Regions from separate parts of the Paraburkholderia sp. BL6665CI2N2 genome, predicted to be linked through region 2. Evidence: riboswitches for the same ligand, from Rfam matches in the RefSeq annotation. Region 2 holds a riboswitch; each other region holds the start of a gene.
What was found. Region 2 has a riboswitch for cobalamin ahead of cobA (uroporphyrinogen-III C-methyltransferase). Riboswitches for the same ligand answer to the same signal wherever they lie in the genome.
Positions count from the first base shown of each region.

Region 1: another riboswitch for cobalamin. It lies ahead of cobG (precorrin-3B synthase); the one in region 2 lies ahead of cobA (uroporphyrinogen-III C-methyltransferase).
Region 3: another riboswitch for cobalamin. It lies ahead of B0G81_RS00995 (CbtB-domain containing protein); the one in region 2 lies ahead of cobA (uroporphyrinogen-III C-methyltransferase).
Region 4: another riboswitch for cobalamin. It lies ahead of B0G81_RS29840 (TonB-dependent receptor); the one in region 2 lies ahead of cobA (uroporphyrinogen-III C-methyltransferase).

Region 1 covers NZ_SORC01000001.1:2,094,376-2,099,837, reverse strand. The annotation lists gene cbiE (precorrin-6y C5,15-methyltransferase (decarboxylating) subunit CbiE) at 1-1,299, opposite strand, end outside; cobalamin riboswitch at 1,384-1,563, shown strand; gene cobG (precorrin-3B synthase) at 1,647-3,350, shown strand; gene B0G81_RS09385 (precorrin-8X methylmutase) at 3,343-3,969, shown strand; gene B0G81_RS09380 (precorrin-2 C(20)-methyltransferase) at 3,970-4,701, shown strand; gene cobJ (precorrin-3B C(17)-methyltransferase) at 4,698-5,462, shown strand, end outside.
Region 2 covers NZ_SORC01000001.1:2,729,793-2,735,254, forward strand. The annotation lists gene cobN (cobaltochelatase subunit CobN) at 1-2,338, opposite strand, end outside; gene cobW (cobalamin biosynthesis protein CobW) at 2,345-3,436, opposite strand; cobalamin riboswitch at 3,624-3,917, opposite strand; cobalamin riboswitch at 3,986-4,237, shown strand; gene cobA (uroporphyrinogen-III C-methyltransferase) at 4,475-5,251, shown strand; gene B0G81_RS12160 (cobalamin biosynthesis protein) at 5,248-5,462, shown strand, end outside.
Region 3 covers NZ_SORC01000001.1:222,431-227,892, reverse strand. The annotation lists gene B0G81_RS01020 (alpha/beta hydrolase) at 1-503, shown strand, start outside; gene B0G81_RS01015 (MFS transporter) at 500-1,858, shown strand; gene B0G81_RS01010 (alpha/beta fold hydrolase) at 1,878-2,900, shown strand; gene B0G81_RS01005 (hypothetical protein) at 3,000-3,440, shown strand; gene B0G81_RS01000 (histidine phosphatase family protein) at 3,459-4,046, opposite strand; adenosylcobalamin (AdoCbl) riboswitch at 4,135-4,288, shown strand; gene B0G81_RS00995 (CbtB-domain containing protein) at 4,291-4,512, shown strand; gene B0G81_RS00990 (CbtA family protein) at 4,524-5,264, shown strand.
Region 4 covers NZ_SORC01000001.1:6,646,098-6,651,559, forward strand. The annotation lists gene B0G81_RS29815 (SIMPL domain-containing protein) at 1-233, opposite strand, end outside; gene B0G81_RS29820 (EVE domain-containing protein) at 408-866, opposite strand; RNA gene ssrS (6S RNA) at 974-1,155, opposite strand; gene B0G81_RS29830 (cell division protein ZapA) at 1,289-1,603, opposite strand; gene B0G81_RS29835 (ATPase) at 1,600-1,956, opposite strand; cobalamin riboswitch at 2,165-2,436, shown strand; gene B0G81_RS29840 (TonB-dependent receptor) at 2,527-4,428, shown strand; gene B0G81_RS29845 (iron ABC transporter permease) at 4,459-5,462, shown strand, end outside.

The DNA of each region.
Region 1 (5,462 bases), 640 kb from region 2:
TCCGGCACTTGCAGCACGCCTGGCATTCGGCACATCCGTCGCATTCGTCGCGTTAGCCACGGTTTCGGTTCCCACGAGGCTCACGCCCTCGCCGCTCACCGGCTTCGTCACCTCCAGCAGCGTGATCGGCAACGCCCGCCGCCACGTGTCGAACCCGCCAAGCGGTTGCGCGTCCGCCAATGCGATCCGTGTCAACGTCCCGCCATGCCGCTCGCGCCACGCCATTAACGCCGCCTCGCCTTGCAACGTGACCGCATTGGCGACCAGCCGCCCGCCTTCGCGCAGACCAGCCCAGCATGCCTCCAGCACGCCCGGCACGGTCACGCCGCCGCCGACGAACACGGCATCCGGCACCGGCAACCCCTGCAGCGCCTCAGGCGCGCGCCCCGCGACGAGTTGCAGCCCCGGCACACCCAACGTATCGCGATTGTGTTCGATGAAACGTTGCCGTTCCGCGTGCCCTTCGATCGCAATCGCGCGGCAGGTGGCATGCGCGCGCATCCATTCGATGCCGATCGAGCCGCTGCCCGCGCCTACATCCCACAGCAATTCGCCGGGCGTCGGCGCGAGGCGCGCGAGCGTGATCGCGCGCACGTCCCGCTTGGTCAACTGGCCGTCGTGACGAAACGCGTCGTCGGGCAAACCGCAGCTCAGCGGCAGACGCGGCGCGCCTTCAGTGGCACGGCAGTCGAGCGCGATCAGGTTCAGCGCGGCCACCTCGCCCGCGGACCACTGATCCGCGCGGCCGTCGATGCGCCGCTCCAGCTCGCCGCCCAGGTGTTCCAGCACACTCATGCGGGTCGCCCCGTAACCTCGTGCGTTCAGCAATGCCGCGAGCGCCGCGGGCGTGCGCCCGTCCGCGCTGAGCACGAACATGCGCGCGCCGTCATGCAGATGCGCGTTCAGTGCGGGCAACGGCCGCCCCACCAGCGACACCGTCGCGACGTCCTGCAACGGCCAGCCGAGCCGCGCGGCCGCCAGCGACAACGACGACGGCGCCGGCAGCACCCGCAATTCTCCCGCCGGCAATTGCCGCGCGAGTGTCGCGCCGACGCCGAACAGCATCGGATCGCCGCTCGCCAGCACGCACACGGCTGCGCCGCGCTCGGCCAGCAAGGGTGCGAGATCGAACGGACGCGGCCAGGCGGCACGGCGCGCGGCGAGACGCGCGGGCAGCATCGCCAGATGACGTTCGCCGCCGTACACCACCGACGCTTCCAGCAAGGCACGCCGCGCGGGCCGCCCCAAACCGGCGAAGCCGTCGTCGCCTATGCCCACCACCGTCAGCCACGCGGGCATGCATCCATCCTCATTCTGTGTCTTCAAATAATGCGCTGTGCCACGCCGATCAAAGCGTCCAGCCTCGTTGTGCTGTTCGAAAAAAGGCATAATACAGCCGCCGGTGCCCTTCGGGGCCGAAGAGGGAACACAGTGCCACTGTGGCTGCCCCCGCAACTGTATGCAGCGAGTCCGCCTGCGCTCCACGCCACTGGTTCGACCGGGAAGGCCGCGGCGGACCATGACCTGCCAGCCAGGAGACCTGCCGGCGAGACTGTTCGTGCCAGCCAACATCGGGCGGGGTGTACCGATGCCGCAGCCATGCCCGCCTCACGGCATGCTCGGGCTGTCGCGCGACGCTAAACCCGGTGTCCGTCTTGAATCAAGCAACGCCCTCCACCGTTTTATCCGACGCAGCCGGCACGCTGCGGCCCTCGGCGTGTCCGGGGCTGCTGCGCATCGTCGCCGCGCGCGACGGCGGGATTTGCCGGATCAAACTGCCCGGCGGCGAATTGAGCGCGGCGCAGGCTCGGGCGATCGCGGAGGCTAGCGCGCGGCACGCGGCCGGGGTGATCGAGTTGACCAATCGCGCGAATGTGCAGGTGCGCGGCGTGAGGCGCGGTGAAGAGGCGGCGTTGATCGCGGCTTTGATCGACGCGGGTCTTGGGCCGATGCCGGCGAACGGCGTGGCGGGCCGTGCGGACACGACGGCGGCTGTCAACGCTGTGAATGCAGTTGCCGCCAGCGCCGTGAACGCAGAGGCGGAGAGCGCTACAGATGCCGGAGCCGCGAACATAAAGGCAGAGAGCCCTGCGGACGTCGAAACGGCGAACGCGACGGCGCAGAGCGCTACAGATACCGAACCCGCGAACGCAATGAATGAACGGGCCTCGAAAGCCCCGGCCGCAGCAGCGCAGCGATTGGGCACTGCCCACGCACTCTCCGCCGCGACCGCCGCCGACGACGTCCGCAACGTCATGATCAGCCCCGCTGCCGGACGCGATCCGTTCGCGCTATTCGACACGCGCCCGCTGTGCGCCGAATTGCTCATGATGCTGCAAAGCGAAGCGCGTTTCGCGGCGCTGTCGCCAAAATTCGCACTGTTGCTGGACGGCGGCGAACGGCTCGCGAGAGTGGACCATCCGCACGACGTGTGGCTCGCGGCGTCGCAGGAGGTGGACGGCGTGCGGTTCGTGTTCGGGTTGGCGGGTTGTCCGCCTGTGAGCGCCTACGCCGGCGCGCTTACGCAAAGCCAAAGCACCGCGCTTGCAAAACCGGGCGTGAACAACACAGGGGCTCTAGCCGCAATCATGCCTGCACAAGTCGCGGCCCTAGTACGCGCGCTACTCCTGACATTCCTCGACCTCGCCGCCGCCGACGCCACACGCATGCGCCACCTGCTAACCGCGCATTCCGTCGACGCGGTGCTGCATCACGCCGAGCAATACCTCGACTTCCCACTGACGCGAAACGCGAAGCTCGCGAACTGGCATCGCGCTACACCAGCCGACGCCAACCTTCGCCTCGGCGCCCACGCCCAACGCGAGCCCGGAGCGTGGCACGTCGGCGGCCAGCCACCGCTGGGACGTCTCGACGCAGACACGCTAACGGGACTCGCCACGCTGTCGCAACAGCACGGCAACGCCACGCTTCACCTCACACCCTGGCAAAGCGTGCTGTTACCCGACATCGCCACGCATGCCGTTCCGACCGTGTTGTCCGGCCTGAACGCCCTCGGTCTCGCCTGCGATCCCGCACACGCGATTACGCACCTGATCGCGTGCGCCGGATCGGGCGGCTGCGTGAAGGGCCTCGCCGACACCAAGAACGACGCGTTGCGCCTCGCGGCTCGGCTGCCCGCCGGCGTGGACGTGCATCTGAGCGGCTGCTCGCGCTCGTGCGCCGCCGCGCATTGCGCGCCGTTCACGCTGCTCGCCGCCGCGCCCGGCCTCTACGACCTTTATCGGCGCGACGGCCGGCCCGGCTTCGGCCAGTGCGTCGCGCGCCAACTGACGATCGGCGAGGCCGCCGACATGCTCGAACGCCTCGCCCGGAGTGACACCGATGCTTGATTACATTCGCGACGGTCAGGAGATCTATCGCCAATCCTTCGCGACGATCCGTGCGGAGGCCGACTTGTCGCGCATTCCCGCCGACCTTGAAAAACTCGCGGTGCGCGTGATCCACGCATGCGGCATGGTGGATGTGATCGACGATCTGCAATTTTCCGCGGGCGCGGACGCGGCGGGCCGCGCGGCGCTCGCGCAAGGCGCGCCGATCCTGTGCGATGCCGGCATGGTCGCGCAAGGCATCACGCGCGCGCGGCTGCCGGCGAACAACGAGGTCATCTGCACGCTGACGCATCCAGACGTGCCGTCGCTCGCACGTGAACTCGGCAATACGCGCTCGGCGGCGGCGCTCGAATTGTGGCGGCCGCAGCTGGCGGGCGGCGTGGTCGTGATCGGCAATGCGCCGACCGCCCTGTTTCATCTGCTCGATATGCTCGACGCCGGTGCGCCCAAACCCGCGCTGATTCTCGGCTTTCCAGTGGGTTTTGTCGGCGCGGCCGAATCGAAAGCCATGCTCGCGGACGACAGCCGCGGCGTGCCCTACGTGGTGGTACATGGCCGGCGCGGCGGCAGCGCGATGGCGGCGGCCGCCGTGAACGCGCTCGCCACGGAGGTCGAATAAATGACGGCGCAAGGACGTTTGTTCGGCCTCGGCGTCGGCCCCGGCGACCCGGAACTCATCACGCTGAAGGCGCTGCGCTTGCTGAAGGCGTCGCCGGTGGTCGCGTACTTTGTCGCGAAGGGCAAGAAAGGCAACGCGTTCAGCATCATCGAAGCGCATTTGCACGATGCCCAGCAGCATCTGCCGCTCGTTTATCCCATGACCACCGAAGCGCTCGAACCGCCGCTTTCCTATGAAGCGATCATCGCCGACTTCTACGACACCGCCGCGCAAGTCGTCGCCATGCACCTCGACGCGGGCCGCGACGTCGCCGTGATCTGCGAAGGCGACCCGTTCTTCTACGGCTCCTACATGTACCTGCACGACCGGCTCGCCGCGCGCTACGAAAGCGAAGTCGTGCCGGGCGTGTGCTCGATGCTCGGCGGCGCCGCCGTGCTCGGCGCGCCGTTGGTGTATCGCAATCAGAGCTTGTCGGTGCTCTCGGGCGTATTGCCCGAAGACGAGTTGCGCCGCCGTCTCGCCGATGCCGACGCCGCCGTCGTGATGAAACTCGGCCGCAACTTCGACAAGGTGCGGCGCGTGCTCGGCGAACTCGGTCTCGCGGACCGCGCGCTTTACGTCGAACGCGCGACGATGGGCAATCAGCGCATCGTGCCGCTCGCCGAAGTCGATCCCATGGCATCGCCGTATTTTTCGCTGCTCGTGGTGCCGGGGGAAAAATGGCAAGGATGAGCGCACCCGCGATCGTGATTCTCGGCGCGGGCGCGTTGGCAACGGCGCGGCGCATCCAGGCGCTGTACGCGCACAGCCAGGTGCATGCTTTGCAGGGACGCGTCGAGGCGGACGTGCCGTACAGCGAACTCGGCGCACATCTGCGGGAACTGTATGCGCGCGGCACGCCGATCGTCGCATTGTGCGCGGCGGGTATCGTGATTCGCTGTCTGGCTCCGTCGTTGTCGAACAAGGGCGTCGAGCCGCCGGTGCTGGCCGTCGCCGAAGACGGCAGCGCGGTCGTACCGCTGCTCGGCGGCCTCGCCGGCGTCAATGTAATGGCGCGCGACATTGCCTCGTTGCTGGCTGTGCCGCCGGCCATCACGACGAGCGGCGAATTGCGTTTCGGCACTTGCGTGCTGAATCCGCCCGAGGGCTATACGCTCGCCGATCTCGGCCAGGGCAAGCGCTTCGTGTCGGACCTGCTGGCTGGCGAGAGCACGCGCATCGAAGGCGAAGCGCCGTGGCTCGACGACGCGCAACTGCCCCGCTCCGGCTCGGCGCGTCTTGCGATTCGCGTGACGCCGCGTGCATGGGATGGGCGCGAAGACGAACTGGTGATTCATCCACGCAGCGTGGTCGCAGCGGTCACGGCCGTGGATGGCGAGATCGCGACACGCGTGCGCGAGGCACTGGACGCGCAGGGTCTCGCGCCGCTGTCGCTCGCGACATTGCTGGCGTCTTCTGAGCGCATGGCCGACCCGACGCTGATCGAGGCTGCA
Region 2 (5,462 bases):
CACGCGTATCGCCGCAGTGCCGCCACGGCGCATCGCTCACACGCTGAAGTACATCGGGACGCGGACCGTCCCACACCGCCGACCAATCCACCGACAACGGATCGAACAGATGATCCATCTGCAGATCACGCGCTAGTGCATCGATCAAGCCGGCCTTGCCGCCTTGCCCGTCGCCGACAGGAAAACGCCCCAATGCCAGCAACGTATCGCGCCGCTGCACGCCATCGGGCGATTGCCCGAACGTATGCAAGCCATCGCGAATCTGCGCTTCCTTCAACTCGCACAGCCACGCATCGACGCGCGTGAGCAGCGCGTCTTCATCGTCCTGTCCGTTCGGTGCGGCGAGACTCAGTTCCTCATGCAGCTTATGGTCGACGATGGTCGCCAGAATCGTGCGCCGTAACAGCTTCGAGCGGCGCGGGTCGACCATCAGCGCTTCATAATATTCGTCGACCTGGCGCTCCAGGTCCTGCAAAGGTCCGTAGCTCTCGGCGCGCGTGAGCGGCGGCATCAAATGATCGATGACGACAGCCTGTGCGCGGCGTTTCGCCTGGCTGCCCTCGCCCGGATCGTTGACGATGAACGGATACAGATGCGGCATCGGCCCGAGAATCAGATCGGGCCAGCAGGTGTCGCTCAACGCGACGCTTTTGCCGGGCAGCCATTCGAGATTGCCGTGCTTGCCGACATGCACGATTGCGTCGATACCGAAGTGGTGACGCAACCAGAAATAGAACGCCAGATACGCATGCGGCGGCACGAGTTCGGCGTCGTGATAGCTCGCGTAGTCGCCCTGCTCGCGTGAACGCGACGGTTGAATGCCGACGAACACCTGTCCGCAACGCCAGCCCGCGATCATGAAGCGGCCGCGTCGCAGGGTCGGGTCGAGCTCCGGCGCGCCCCAACGCGCGTTCAACGCCTGGCGCGTTTCGGCGGGCAAGGCGTTGAAGTGCGCGAGATAGTCGTCGAGTGCGAGGCTCTGCAGTGCGGGACGCAGATCGCGCACGACCGGATCGTTGGTCACGCCTTCGGTGAGCTTTTTCAGCAGCGCGTCGCCGCCCGAGGGTAAATCGGCGAGACGATAACCTTCGTCGCGCAGCATCGACAGAATGCCGACTACCGAGGCCGGTGTATCGAGTCCCACGCCATTGCCGATACGCCCTTCGCTCATCGGATAGTTGGCGAGGATCAGCGCGAGTTTCTTGTCCGCGTTATCGAGTGAACGCAACCGGCACCAGCGGCGGCTCAGTTCGGCGAGAAAACCCACGCGTTCAAGGTCCGGCTGATAACGCACTACGTCGACCTGAGTATGCGCACAGCGGTACGCGAGTCCCTTGAAACTGATCGCGCGCGTGATGATGCGGCCGTCCACTTCCGGCAGCGCGATATGCATGGCGATATCGCGCGAATTGAGACCCTGATTGTCTTTGACCCAATCGTCGCGATTGCCGCCGCTCAGGATCACCTGGAGCACCGGCGCGTCACCGGCGAGCGCGAGCGGCTCGGGGTCGTCGATCGCGGACGCGGCGAACGCGGTCGTATTCAGCACCAGCGCCACCTCGTGCCGCGCGCACAGCGATTGCACGACGTCGCGGCTCATCGCATCTTTCAGCGAGGTAATCGCGATCGGCAGCGGATTCAGACCTTGCGATTCGAGCGCGTCGATCAGCGCGTCGAACACGGCCGTGTTGGCGGCCTGCAGATGCGCCTTGTAGAACAGGATCGCCGCGACCGGCGCTCCCTGTTTCCAGCGCGACTGCCAGTCGGCGATGGTCGGCGTATCGCGCTCGGGATGGTAGAGCGTGGCAGCGGGCAACGCGCGCGGCGGCGCAGGTTCGCGTCCCCAGCCGAAGGCGCGGTGGGCGATACAGCGCAGGAACGCCTCGGCATTTTGCGGGCCGCCTTCGCGCAGATAGCGCCACAGTTGATGGCACAGATCCGCGCTTGCCGTGCTGCGCGCGAGCAGGTTCGGATCCTCCTGCAGATCGCCGGAGAACATCGCGAGCGTCTGCTGCTTGCGCTCGGCGAGCGCCACCACCTGTTCGATGCCGTAAGGCCAATACGCTTCGCCGCCCAGATGATCGACCACCACCACGCGCGCATGCTGCAAGACGTCTTCGAGATAAAAATCCACCGACGCCGGTTGCCGCAAATACGTGACGTTTGCGAGCCGCACGCTCGGGAAGCCTTCGCCCAGCCGCGGGAAGACACTCGCCAGCAGCGACAGCGTGGTGTCGGCGGAGCTGAGCACCACGATATCCGCGGGCTGCTGATCGATCCGGATCACACCTTGCGTGTCGTCGACGAAACCGCCCGGCGTGGTGCGCAGCAGATGCATATGCGCTTACGCCTGTTGCGTTTCGACGCTCGACGGCACGCCCAGCGCCGCGTCGAACGCACGTTGCAACGCCGGCTGATCGAGGTCTTCGCCAATCAGCACGAAGCGGCTCGGGCCGCTTTCGCCGGCCTGCCAGCGTCGATCGAAATAGCTGTCGAAGCGCCGCCCAACGCCTTGAATCACCAGACGCATCGCCGCGCCCGGCAGCGCCGCGAAGCCTTTGACGCGATAGATGGTGTTGGTTTCGACCAGCTGTTGCAGCGCGGCGACCACCGCCTCGCGCGACGACGCATCCGCCTGCACGACCACGGAGTCGAACTCGTCGTGATGGTGGTCGGCGTCGTCGGCGGAGCCGTGGTGATCGTGGCGCAAGTGGATCGTGTCTTCCGACGCCGCTTCGAGGCCCAGCAACGTATGCAGATCGAGCTGGCCCATGTGCGCGCGAACGATCTTCACTTGCGGCGGAATTTCCTCGCGGATCGAAACTTCTACCGCGCTTTGCTGCGCGTCGTCAAGCAAGTCCGTTTTGTTCAGAATCACCAGATCGGCCGCCGACAACTGATCTTCGAACAGTTCGTGCAGCGGCGACTCGTGATCGAGGTTCGGATCGGCCTTGCGCTGCGCATCCACGGCGACCGGATTATCCGCGAACTGGCCGCTTGCCGCAGCCGGGCCGTCCACCACGGTGACCACAGCATCCACGGTGAAGCTGTTCTTGATTTGCGGCCAGTTGAACGCCTGCACCAAGGGCTTCGGCAACGCCAGACCCGACGTCTCGATCAGCACGTGATCGATCTGATCGCGGCGCTCCACGAGCTTTTCCATCACCGGGAAAAACTCTTCCTGCACGGTGCAGCACAAGCAGCCGTTCGCCAGTTCATACAGTTGGCCTTCGGTCTCGACGCCGTTTTCATCGCAACCGATGCCGCAACCCTTGAGGATTTCCCCGTCGATGCCGAGTTCGCCGAATTCGTTGACGATCACCGCGATGCGCTTGCCGCCCGCATGCTGAAGAATATGCCGCAGCAGCGTAGTCTTGCCGCTGCCGAGAAAGCCCGTGACGATGGTGACGGGGATCTTGCGCATTTGAGTTTGCATCGTGAGGTCCATCCGTAGAGTTGCACGTGCATGCCGGCGTGTTTTTAGCGTATGCCGAGGCAAACGGAGCACACGCCCGGCCAGCCACGACCATAACAAAACACGGGGACGAAAGTCGGCGTTGCCGCGACAACAGAAAAACAGAAAGCGGGAATGAGTCATGAACGTAGCGCCGCATCCCCGCGGCGTTCGTCCTTCGTTATCTGGCCGGTATCCGGGCTGGCGAAAGCGCCGCTTCCCCTTCCCGGACGAGTGATTTCTCGCCCAGTGGTGATATGCCGACGCGGCCTTGCGCGTGGACATCGAAGCCGGCTCCGCGGCGCTAACCGACTGCGTTCGACACTGCAGTTAGCACCACATTTCGCTTACCGTTGCGGGGGCAGCACAGGTTGGCCCGATCCATGGCAGGTGAGCACCCTGTTTCCCGTTTAACTGCATGCGCACGAGCGCGCACACGAGCACCAAAGTGCGTGCGAGTGTAGGCCCGCCGCCCGGTGCCGTCAAGGAAACCCCAGGCCGCAAGCGCTTATCGGACGGGGCGCCATGTGCTATCGTATGCGCGCGTTTGGTGCCCGCACATGCATTCGCGTGTGCAGTTAAACGGGAAACAGGCAGCGCGCCATGCGCTTAACCTGTGCTGTCCCCGCAACGGTAAGCGACCTGCGGCGCGATGTTGAATCGACTTGCGCCGCGCATGCGTTTTTTTAAGCCACTGTCCGGCAATTTCCAGCGAATGCGGACGGGAAGGCAAAGCGCGTGAGGCCGCCAGCCCGGATACCGGCCAGACGCGGAGGCGGCGAACCTCAGGGCAACATCGCGCCGCCGGCCGCCGGAATCCGCGAGGGACGGATGCGAAGGCGCTAAAAGCACGACGCAGAGTGTCCGCGTAGGCGAGTTTCGTGTGAAACTCGCTACGAACCACGCATTGCGCCATGCCTGAATCCGTAGCTGCATGACCCCAACGTCCGCCGTCTGGCGACCCTTCGCGCTTTACCCCTTCCCGCTTGTCACGACATGGCGCCCGCCGTGCACGCCGCGATGACCCGCGCCTGGCTGATCGGCGCCGGCCCCGGCGACGTCGAACTCATGACCATCAAGGCCACCCGTGCATTGGCGCAAGCCGACGTGGTGCTGGTCGACGATCTGGTGAACCCCGAGGTGCTGCAGTTCGCGCGCGCTGACGCACTGATCGTCTACGTGGGTAAACGCGGCGGTCATCCGTCCACACCGCAGGAAGGCATCGTCGCGCAGATGCTCGAACATGTGCGGGCCGGGCGTAGCGTCGCGCGTTTGAAAGGCGGCGACCCATTCGTGTTCGGCCGGGGCGGCGAAGAACAGCAGGCACTGCACGCGGCGGGTATCGAGGTGGAGGTCGTCAACGGCATCACGGCGGGAATCGCGGCGCCCGCAGCGATCGGGATTCCGGTCACGCATCGCGATCATGCGCAGGGCGTCGTGTTCGTCACCGGGCACGGCGCGGGCAGCGGCGAGCCCGACTGGGCCGCACTCGCGGCCACGCGCATGACGCTTGTGATCTACATGGGCATGCGGCGACTCAACGATATCGTCGGCGCGCTGCTCGCGGCCGGCATGAGCGCCGACACGCCGTGCGCGGCGATCGAATCGGCCACGCGTCCCGAGCAACGCCACGCGCTGGCGCGGCTTGGTGAATTTGCCGAGACCGTTGCGCGTGCCGGACTTGGGTCGCCGGCGATCGTGGTGATCGGCGGGGTGGCGTCGCTCGCGTTGGCGCGCGAGGCGGCGCATGCGGAACGCGCTGCAACGCCGGTCGCGGACGGAACGGATACGCGATGAAAACGCTGAGCGTCGGCATCGGTTGCCGTTTGCATAGCTCGGCCGAGGAGATCGAAGCCGCGGTGTGCGGCGCGCTCGGCGCACATTCGTTCGACGAAATCCGCACCGTCGCCTCGCTTGATACCAAAGCCCGCGAAGCGGGCCTCCTCGAATTCTGCGCTCGCCATGCGCTGCCGCTGACACTGTTCAGCCTTGAACAGATCGCGGCGAT
Region 3 (5,462 bases), 2.5 Mb from region 2:
ACGCCGTCGCGGCGCGTAATATCGCCGCGTTGACCGGCGAAGGCATCGACGTGCGTTACGTGGTGGCGAGCCCGTCCACGTATGCGTATTTCGATGCGCAACGGCCTGACGCGCAGGGCATTGCCGCGCCGTTCGATGCCGCGCAATGTCCCGACTTCAATCAATGGAAATACGGCATGGACAACCGGCCGCCGTATCTCGACGACCGCACGCCCGCGCAACTCGAAGCGATCTATGCGTCGCGCCGGGTCGACTACCTCGTCGGCGGCGCTGATGACGATCCGCAGCAGAGCGCGCTCGACAGAACCTGTGCCGCCGAAGCGCAAGGGCCGCAACGCGTGGCGCGCGCCGAAGCGTACTACCGGTATATCCAGTCGCGTCATCCGGACGGCCTGAAGCAGCACTTTCATATCGTGCCGGGCGTGGGGCACGACGGTGCGCGCATGCTGACGTCGGTATGCGCGCTGTCAGCAATATTCGACACTCCGGGATGCGGGCAATGAGCGAAGCGACCTTCAATCAGCGCGACGGTGTCGCGGCTGGAGCCGATGCGGCGAACGCCTTGAGTCCGTCGATGGTGCGGCGCGCGATCTTCGCCTCCGTGCTCGGCAATGGACTCGAGTGGTTCGACTTTCTGATCTACGGCTACTTCGCGAAGATCATCGCGCAGGTGTTCTTTCCCGGCGGCAGCGGTTTCGTGTCGATCATGCTGACGCTTGCGACGTTTGCCGTCGGTTTTATCGTGCGGCCGATCGGCGGCATTCTGCTCGGTATCTACTCGGACCGCGCGGGGCGACGCAAGGCGCTCTCGCTGCTGATCATTTCGATGGCGGCTAGCACGTTGCTGATGGGTCTCACGCCAGGCTATGCGAGCATCGGCATCGCTGCGCCGCTGTTGGTGGTGCTTGCTCGCTTGTTGCAAGGGCTATCCGTGGGCGGACAGTTTGCGACGGCTTCCGCGATGCTGGTCGAGTACGCGCCGCCGCACAAGAAGATGTTTTACGGCAGCTTCAACATGTCGGCGCAGGCGTTCGCGTTGCTGCTGTCGTCCGGCGTCGGCTATCTGCTGACCACGCAGTTCACGCATGAGCAACTGGTGACGTGGGGCTGGCGTTTGCCGTTTCTGTTCGGCGCGCTGGCGGGGCCGTTCGGCTTCTATATCCGGCATCGCGTAGCCGAGTCACCGGAGTTCGAGCGGCTGCTCGAACACAAGGAGAAACCGCCGCGCGTCACGATCCGCCAGTTCTTCCGCGATAACGGCGACGCGGCGATCTGCGCGATGGGTGTGATCATCGTCGGGGCGGCGACTAATTATGTCTGGCATTCCTATCTCTCGGTGTATGTCGAACGGCAATTGCATTTGCCGCTGTCCACCGCGTTGCTCGGCGCGTTCGTGTCCGGTGTGCTGAATCTGTTTCTGTTTCCGCTGTCCGGCAAGCTCGCCGATCGTTATGGCGCATACCGGCTGTTCTATCCCATCGTGATCGCGTGGATGGTCTGCGTGTATCCGCTTTATCACTTCGTCGTGACGAATCCGACGCCGGGGCATTTGTTCATCGCGCAGATGATCGCGACGCTGTTCCTCGCCGCGATGTCCGGCGCGCATCCCGGCATGCTCGCGACCTTGTTCCCCGTGCGCAGCCGTTCGGCGGGCGTGGCGCTGTCGTACAACATTGCGGTGACGCTGTTCGGCGGCATGGCGCCGCTCACCATCACCGGCTTGACGCGCGTGACCGGCAGCAGCCTCACGCCCGCGTTTTACCTGATTTTTGCCGGCTTCGTGTCGCTCGCGATGGTGTACTTCACGCGCGCCGGACGCATGTCGAGCGGCGCGGCGGCTAGACCCGCCACTCATTGATTGACCACGAGCCTAACGCATGACCCAGCCTTTCATCACAGACGACGAACGCGCGCCGAATGAACATCCGGTCGCGGTCGTTGCGAACCGGCATCTGAGCGTCACGACGCGAGCCGGCAGCGGCACCGTGCCGGTGTTTTCCAATGGCGATTGGCTCGCGCCGACGCGTGATGTCCAACGCGCCGTGATTCTGATTCATGGCCGCTTGCGCAACGGCGACACGTATTTCGAACTCGCGCAGCGTTCGTGCGCGCTTGCCGGCGGCAGCGCGGCCGATACGCTGCTGATCGTGCCGCAATTTCTCGCGACCGCGGATGTCGACGCGCATGAGCTGCCGCCGTCCACGTTGCATTGGGACTGGACGAGCTGGATGGCCGGCGAGAACGCCGAAGGTCCCGCGCCGATCAGTTCGTTCGACGTGCTCGACGCGATTGTGGACACGCTGGCGTCGCGCGAGCAGTTCGCGTCGCTCGCCGAGGTGGTGATCGCGGGACACTCGGGCGGCGCGCAGGTCGTGCAGCGCTACGCGGTAGTAGCGCGAGACGAGGCGTCGCTCGCGGCGCGCGGTATCGCGCTGCGCTATGTGGTCGCGAATCCTTCGTCGTATGTGTACTTTGATGCAATGCGGCCGGTTGGGTCGGTTGCGTCCGCTGTGTCCGGCGAGTTTGCGGCGTTCGATCGGGCGAGGTGTCCGTCGTTCAATCGCTGGAAGTATGGGCTCGAGGATTTGCCCGCTTACTCTCGCGACGCGGCTTCAGCGGCCACGCTCGAAGCGCGTTACGCGCAGCGTGACGTGACCGCGCTGCTCGGCGGCGCGGATTGCGATCCACAGCACCCGGCGCTCGACCGCTCGTGCGCCGCGCTGGCGCAAGGTGAACACCGGCTCGGGCGCGGGCTGGCTTATGCGCGCTATATGGCGTTGCGGCATCCCGAAGGATTGGCGAAGCATCGGACGTTTGTGATCGATGGTGTCGGACACGATGCCAAAGGGATTTTCGGGTCGGCGCAGGGGCTGGCGGCTTTGTTCGGTACTGGACTGTAATGATGGTGACTGAAGCGCGGTCTTGACTAGTCAGCGCTCATGGGCATGAAGCGTGCTACCGCGCTGGTACCTGCGAGTGACTTCAAGGACCGCGCCGACATGAACAGAACCCGATTGCTTGCCAACGCGCTCGCCGCTGCGTCGCTGGGCGTTTTGCTGACCGGCGGTGCGTATGCCGACGATGCGCCTAGCCCTTGCACATCCCTGAAGCGGATCGTTGCCGCGGCCCCTGGCGGGCTCGCCTCATTGACGTCGGACGACGGCAAGGGCGTCGCGCAGCCTTACGGCGACGACGCGCAATGTTCGGCGAGTCACGGCGCCTATCAATGCACGTGGACGCCGCATCACGACGCCGGCTCGAATGCCGACGCGCTGCAAGCTGTCGCGGCGGACGTCGCATCGTGTCTGCCCGACGCGACGCACGATCAGAATTCGCCGGGACGTCAGCACTTTTATCTGGGCGCGAAGGGTAAGCGGACCGATATCACGCTGACGCCGACCGGGTCGAACAAGCTGCGTCTGGTGGTGTCGGGTAAGTAAGCCGCCGAGCAAGCGCCACTAGTGTGACGCCGGCCACCATGTCCAGCCGCGCGACGAGTGCCGCAACTCGATGATCGAAAGCGGTGCGATTTCAATGCGCGGAAATACGACGGGCGATGCCCCGAGCGCATACACGATCGCTGCCCGCAGTACCGGCGCGTGGGTGACGGCGATCACGTTGCTCGATGCGCGATCGGTCTCGCCGTCTAACAACGCTTCGAGCCATTCTCCTACCCGTTTCACGAGTTGACCGAACGACTCGCCGCCGTGAGGCGCGGCGTCCGGATCGCGCGTCCATGCGGCGACGTCTTGCGGCGCTTCGGCTGCGAGGTCGGCGAGCCGCCGTCCTTGCCATGTGCCGTAGTTCAGATCCGCCAGACCGGCGTCGACCGATGCCGCGAGGCCTAGCGCCGTCGCCGTTTGCCGCGCGCAGGCGGCCGGGCTGACGAAAGCCGGTGACTCTTCCGCGATCGCCAGGCGCAAGCGTGCGGCGTGGGTTTGGGCTTCGGCGAGGCCGCGGGCGTCGAGCGGGTCGTCGGCGGGAAAACGGCCTGCGCGCTGGGCGGCGGTCGATGCGTGGCTGACCAGTAACAGCCTTGTATCCATTCTGTTCTTGTCCTATCAAGCCACGCCCCGAAGCCGAACGCCGACGGCATGAAACGTGTGTTTTGCGTTGCCGGGTGCCCAAGTTTAGCGCGTAGAATAGCGGGACTGCGAAGCGCGGAAGCCGGTGAGAGCCCGGCGCGGTCGCGCCACTGTAATCGGCAGCACAAGCCGAAAGCCAGACCTGAGCTTCGCACCAATCCTCTGCAATGACTATCGGGGCGCGTTACCCCAGGAGATGTCCATCATGACCGAAGCTGTTTTCGATCCCGCCAACCAGCCCGTGGCCCAACCCACGCCGATTCCGCTGCGCGAGTTGTTGCCTTGGGTCGTGTTCGGCGGTTTGCTGTTGTTGCTCGCGCTTTACTTCGTGGGTGCGGAACAGGGTGCCACCTCGCTGGTGCCGGGCATGTACGTGCATGAGTTCGTGCACGACGGCCGCCATCTGCTCGGCTTTCCCTGCCACTAACGGAGTCGACCATGGTGGGTAAATTATTGGTACGCGGGATGCTTGCAGGCATCGCCGCGGGACTTCTCACGTTCGGCTTCGCCCGGGTAGTGGGCGAGCCGCAGGTCAATCAGGCGATTTCATTCGAAGAAAAGGCGGACGCCGCGAAAGGCGAGGCGCCCGAGCCTGAGATGGTAAGCCGCGATACACAGCGGGGTATCGGCTTGTTGACTGGCGTGCTGACTTACGGCGCGGCATTCGGCGGCCTGTTCTCGCTGGTGTTCGCTTACGCTTATGGGCGAGTGGGCGCGTTGAGCCCGCGCGCGTTGTCCGCATGGCTTGCGCTTGGCGCGTTCATTGCGCTCGCGATCGTGCCGAATCTGAAGTATCCGGCGAACCCGCCCTCGGTCGGCGACCCTGAGACGATTGGGACGCGCACGGGGCTGTTCTTCCTGATGATTGCGATCTCGCTGGTGGCGATGGTGTTCTCGCTCAAGGTGCGGCGCCGTGCGGCGATGAAACTTGGCGCGTGGAACGGCTCGATCGTGGGGGCGGTGGTGTTCATCGTGATCATCGCTGCGGTGCAGTTGTCGATGCCCGCGATCAACGAAGTGCCGGAGGCTTTCCCGGCGGTGCTGCTGTGGAAATTCCGCGTCGCGGCGCTCGGTATGCAAGCGATTATGTGGGCGACGATCGGGCTGCTGTTCGGCGCGCTGGTCGAGCGGATTGCGTCGATGCGGGTGGCGGGGCGGCCGGCGGTGAAGTCGGCTTGATTTGCATGACGAGTGCGGCCGCTTCGGCGGTTGCGCTCGGCGGTTTGCTCGCCGTGCTTCGCTCTCCGCAGTTTGCGCGCAGTGGTCAAGATGGGTTATGCGTCAAGGAGTTGGGGCGGTTGTGGGGTGGTTATCCACAGGCTTGCGAACAATTTCTGTGGATAAATTCGCCCGCGACGCTCAAGAGCTACAAACATC
Region 4 (5,462 bases), 3.9 Mb from region 2:
TTCAGCGTTGACGTGAGCGCCGACGGATCGCTCGCTTCCTGCTCGTAGAACAGCGTGATATCGACGACGTCTTGCGGCACTTCGGCGCTGGCCTGCGCGTTCAACGACAGCACGCCTGCCGGCTGATATTGGCCGGTGCTTTGCGCGCGTGCCATGGCCGGCGTCAGTGCGAGCGCGGCGGGCGCGGCGCAGACGAGAGCGAAAGCGAGTGCACGTGCGGTGTTTTTCGTCATTGTTGGACTCCTTGCTTGAACAGGTTGTGCACGATTGGTGCAAACGCCGCGCCGTGGCATGGCGTTTGCGAGATCGTTAGGCGCTTGTAACCTGAGCTTGGTTCCCGGGTTTGACGTTGCTTTAACGTTTGCGTGTACACAAATACGCGCCACGCATTCATCGTGCATGCACGATCAGGCGAGCCGTTTTGTGATGAATCGCCATTCGGCCTCGGTCACCGGTGTAATCGACAGGCGGTTACCTTTGGCGAGCACGCGCATGTCCGCGAGTTCGTCGTGCTCGCGTAACGCGGCGAGCGGAATAAGCGGGATCTTCTTCTTGAACACCACATCGACGAGCACCCAGCGGGGCGTTTCCTGCGACGACTTCGCGTCGTAGTAGGGGCTCTTCTTGTCGAACTGCGTCGGGTCGGGATACGCAGTGGACGATACCTCCGCAATGCCCGCGATGCCAGGCTCCGGACAGCTCGAGTGATAGAACAGCACACCGTCGCCGACCTGCATCATGTCGCGCATGAAATTGCGCGCCTGATAGTTGCGCACGCCGGTCCACGGCAATGTGCGATGCGGTGCGTTGGCGAGATGGTCGATGCTTGCTTCGTCCGGTTCGGACTTCATTAGCCAGTAGCGCATGAATCGAATTGAACGTTAAGGGGTTGAAGATGCGGAAGAAATCGGCCAACAAAAAACAGCGCCCAAAGAAAAACGGCACCGAACCGAAGTCCGATGCCGTTCTAAATAAGGTCCCCGCCTTAGCCGCTAGGCCGGCATCCTGAACCGGGGGTTCAGAATTGGTCGCAGTTAGCAACACTTCGGGTACATCAGACAGAGTGACGCGCACACCCGTGCTACAAATTTCCGCAACCGTGCACATGGCATTGGTTCAAGGAATATATGACCTTGGCGAACCAGGCAGGGAAGCTAAACCGATGAAGCTGAAAAACGAACTACCGATTGAACTCAAACGTTTGCTGAATCTTGCACACCTTGTGCTCACACATTCCGTTTGAATCCGCCGCCGATCTCAGGACCGGCAGCACGATAACACATGTACCTTATTGCACGCTGTACTGCTCAATCACAGTACCTAGTTGTTCGTTCATTTGATGCATTGTACGCCGGATTTCTTCAGCGGGAAATGCTTCTCCGTGTCTCACGCTCGATTGCAGTCTAAGCAGTTCCGATGCCAGCGACAGCGCAGCCATGACGGCAATGCGATCCGTGCCGCGCACGTTGCTGTTATTGCGGATCTTCGACATTTCGGCGTCGACGCGTGCAACCGCTTCGAGCAGCGCCGCTTCCGTTTCCGGCGAGCAGGCGAGGCGATAGGGCACGCCGAGAATCGATACTTCGATCTGCTTGGTGGTCATGCATTTTCTCCGTGGCGGGTCACGTCGCTCCCGGCTTCGGCTACTTGCTGAGCCGGCTCGAGCAGATCGAGCTGGTTGTCCGGCTCACTGTGCGCGCGCGCACGCGGCAGCTTCTCGAGGATCGCGTTCAGGCGCACTTGTGCGTCGTCGATCTTCGCCGAAAGCGCGTCGCGCTCCGCCTGCAGCGCGTTACGTTCCTCGCGCAGCATTGCAAGTTCCGTGCGCGTGGCTTCGGCGTCGGCGCGCGATTGCGCGAGTTGCTCTTCGAGCGCGAGTCGCGCCTCATTGTGGCGCTGGCTGATCGCGATCAGCTTGCCGATATTTTGTGAAAGTGTTTCGAGTTCGGTGAGCATCTGCTGCGTCCTCTAAAGACATCGCATTTTAGCGCGGAATGTCGCAGGTTCCGACAATTGTCTCGTTTCGAGACGTAACAACATCGCTTTGTGCAGGCTTTTTATCGACCATATGATGAAAAAGTACTCACGCGTCGGACAAGAGCCTGCACTTAACAGAACACATGGCCTGCGATCTCACCATTCTTGACGGACTCCGAGGCCGCTCCTAAACTGCCCGCACTCTGGTGCCCGCGTGCGGCATTTTTTCAACGGCCCACGCAGTTAAACGGGAAGCAGGGCGCGCGGTTCATCTGGATTCAGCTAAACGCGCCAACCTGCGCTGCCCCCGCAACGGTAAGCGACCACATTCGTCATGCAAGTCGATCCCGCTCGCGAGCTGGAAGTTCAACTCGCGAGTGTGCCACTGCGCGTCTCGCGTGGGAAGGCGGGATCGATGCGTCGCCAGCCCGGATACCGGCCAGAGGGAGAGGCACGTCCCGCGCGAAAATGTTAAATACGCGGGCGCCTCGTTACGCATCGGCCTGCGGGGAAGCGGGCCGCGCACGCTATCCACAGGACGTTCACCCCATGCTGTCCCCCTTCGCCCGCGCGGCGCTGCTCGCCTTTTCGAGCCTGCCGATCGTGGTGCACGCGCAAGCTGCGTCTCCATCTTCTGCTTCATCTGCTTCGTCTTCGTCGGCGGATTCTTCGAGTTCGGTGTCCTCTTCGGCGGTGCTGTCGCCCGTGGTGGTGACCGCGGATCGCGGGCCGCAAGCGCTCGCCGACACGATCCCGCAGACCTCGCTGTTCGATCAGCAGGATATCGCCGACACCACCGCGACCGATTTGCCGGGCCTCCTGCAACTCGCGCCCGGCGCGCAAATCTCGCGCACGGGTGGTCCCGGTTCGACGACGAGCCTCTCCTTGCGCGGCGCGTCCTCGACGCAATCGCTGCTGCTGATCGACGGCGTGCGCGTCGATTCGGTGAGTCTGGGTGCCCCGCAACTCGCGCAGATTCCACTCGACCAGATCGATCACGTGGAGGTGGTAAACGGCAACGTGTCGGCGTTATACGGCTCGGGCGCGATCGGCGGTGTGGTGCAGGTGTTCACGAAAAGCGGCGGCGATCACCCGCCGCGTTTCAATTTTTCGCTCGGCTACGGCAGCTATCACACGCAGACGCAGCAGGCGGGCGTGAACGGCGCATTGGACCAGGACGGCAATACCACCTTCAGCATTTCGCTAGCGCGTTCGAAGGACGACGGCTTCTCGTCGCTGAACACGAAGGAGGCGCCCAGCGCCAATCCGAACGCGAACGGTTATCTGAACGAGAGCGTCTCGGCTTCGCTGCGCCACAAGTTCAACGACAAATGGGACGCCGGCGCCAGCTACTTGCAGTCGAACGGCAACAACAGCTACGACAACGCGTACGGCGTGCCGACCGATCTGAACAACCTGTATAGCAAGGTGCGCCAGGTCTCGGTGTTCGCGAACGGCAAGCTGGCCGACTGGTGGACCACGCACTTCATCGTCGCCGAAGGCGACGACCGCAGCGTGTCGAACACCAACGGCGTGTACAACGGCCGCTTCGATACCGACAATCGCCAATACACATGGCAGAACGATTTCGCGCTGGCCGCGCAGCAGAAACTGCAGGTCGGTTATGAGCATCTCGATCAAAGCCTCGATTCGGACACGTTCGCGGCGCCGGACCGTCATGTGGATTCGGGCTTCGCCGGCTATACGGGACGCTTCGGGCGCAACCAGTTTCAGGCCAACGTTCGGCGCGACCAGTATTCCGATTTCGGCGGAGCGAACAGTTACTATCTCGGCTACGGTTTCGACATCACCGGCCATTGGAAGGTGACCGCAAGCTATTCGGATTCGTTTCGCGCGCCGAGCTTCGACGATCTGTACTATCCGATCAGCGGCAATCCGTCTATCCAGCCGGAGCGCAGCCATTCGATCGAAGCCGCGCTGCAGTACGCATCGAATGCGCTCGGCGTGATGCGCCTTTCCGCATTCCAGACGCGCTATTCGAATCTGATTAACTACGAGCAGGTGACGCCCGGCATCTATCTGGCCGAGAACGTCGGGCATGCGAAGGTGCAGGGCATCGAAGGATCGTGGAGCGGCCATGTCGGCAAGACGGACGTGCGCGCGTCGCTGACGCTGCAAAATCCCGTCGACCTCGACAACGATGCCGACCTCGTGCGGCGCGCCCGGCGCTTCGGGGCGCTGACGGTGAACCGCAGCATCGCCGGGTGGCGGGTGGGCGGCGAGTGGATCGTGAGCGGCCCGAGCAACGACAGCAGCGGCAAGCTGGGCGGCTATGGCGTGGTGAATCTGTCGGCGCGCTACAACATCACGAAAGCATGGTACGTGGCCGCGCAAATCCAGAATCTGTTGGACAAGGACTATGAAACGGCCTACTCGTATAACTCGCCACGGCGTGGTGCGTATCTCACGGTTGGTTGGCAGCAGCAGTGATGGTTACGCCTCCTCGTTGAGTTCGCGCGGATGAATCGCCATTCGGGTTCGATGCCCGCGACACTGCGCGTGATGAGCGCGAAGCGCGCGGCCGCGATCTGGCTGGCGCTCGCCCTGATTGCGCTGGCGGTGCTGATGGCGTCGCTCGCGCTTGGCAGCGTATCGCTCGCGCCAATGCGTGTGCTGGCGGCGCTGATGCCGTCGCATGCGCCGTCTGTCGGCACCGCCGACCTGACTGCGGAAATCGTCCGCACGCTGCGTCTGCCGCGCGCGGTAGCCGGCTTCGCCTGCGGCGCGCTGCTCGCGTTGGCCGGCGCGTTGCTGCAGGTGCTGTTGCGCAATCCGCTGGCCGAGCCCTACGTATTGGGCGTATCGGGCGGTGCGGCGAGCTTCGCGCTGGTCGCGATGATCGCCGGTTGCGCATGGTGGATTGTCGACGCAAGCGCATTCGCCGGCGCGTTCGTGTCGATCCTGCTGGTGCTCGGCCTCGCGCGCCGCGAGTTGTGGCGCGGCGAACCGCAGGACACGTCGCCGCGTTTGCTGCTGACCGGCGCGGTGATCGCAGCGGGCTGGGGCGCGCTGATAACTTTGCTGCTCAATCTCGCGCCCGATAACCGCTTGCGCGGCATGCTGTTCTGGCTGACTGGCGACCTCAACGGCGGCGCGATGCCGTGGACGGCGCTCATCGCGCTCGTCATCGTGCTGGTTGCGATCGTGCCCGCCGCACCGCGTCTGAATGTGCTGCTGCGTGGCGACGCCGCCGCGCAGGCATTAGGCGTCGCGGTGATGCCGCTGCGATTGCGGGTATATCTGGTGGCTTCGCTCGCCGCGGCCGCGGCGGTGACGACGGCGGGCACCATCGGCTTTGTCGGACTGGTCGTGCCGCACATGCTGCGGCTCGCGTTCGGCAACGATCAGCGCATGCTGCTGCCGGCCGCCGCACTCGGCGGCGGCGTCGCGGTGATGGGCGCGGACCTGATCGCGCGCACCGTGATCGCGCCGGCGCAGTTGCCGGTCGGCGTGATCACGTCGAT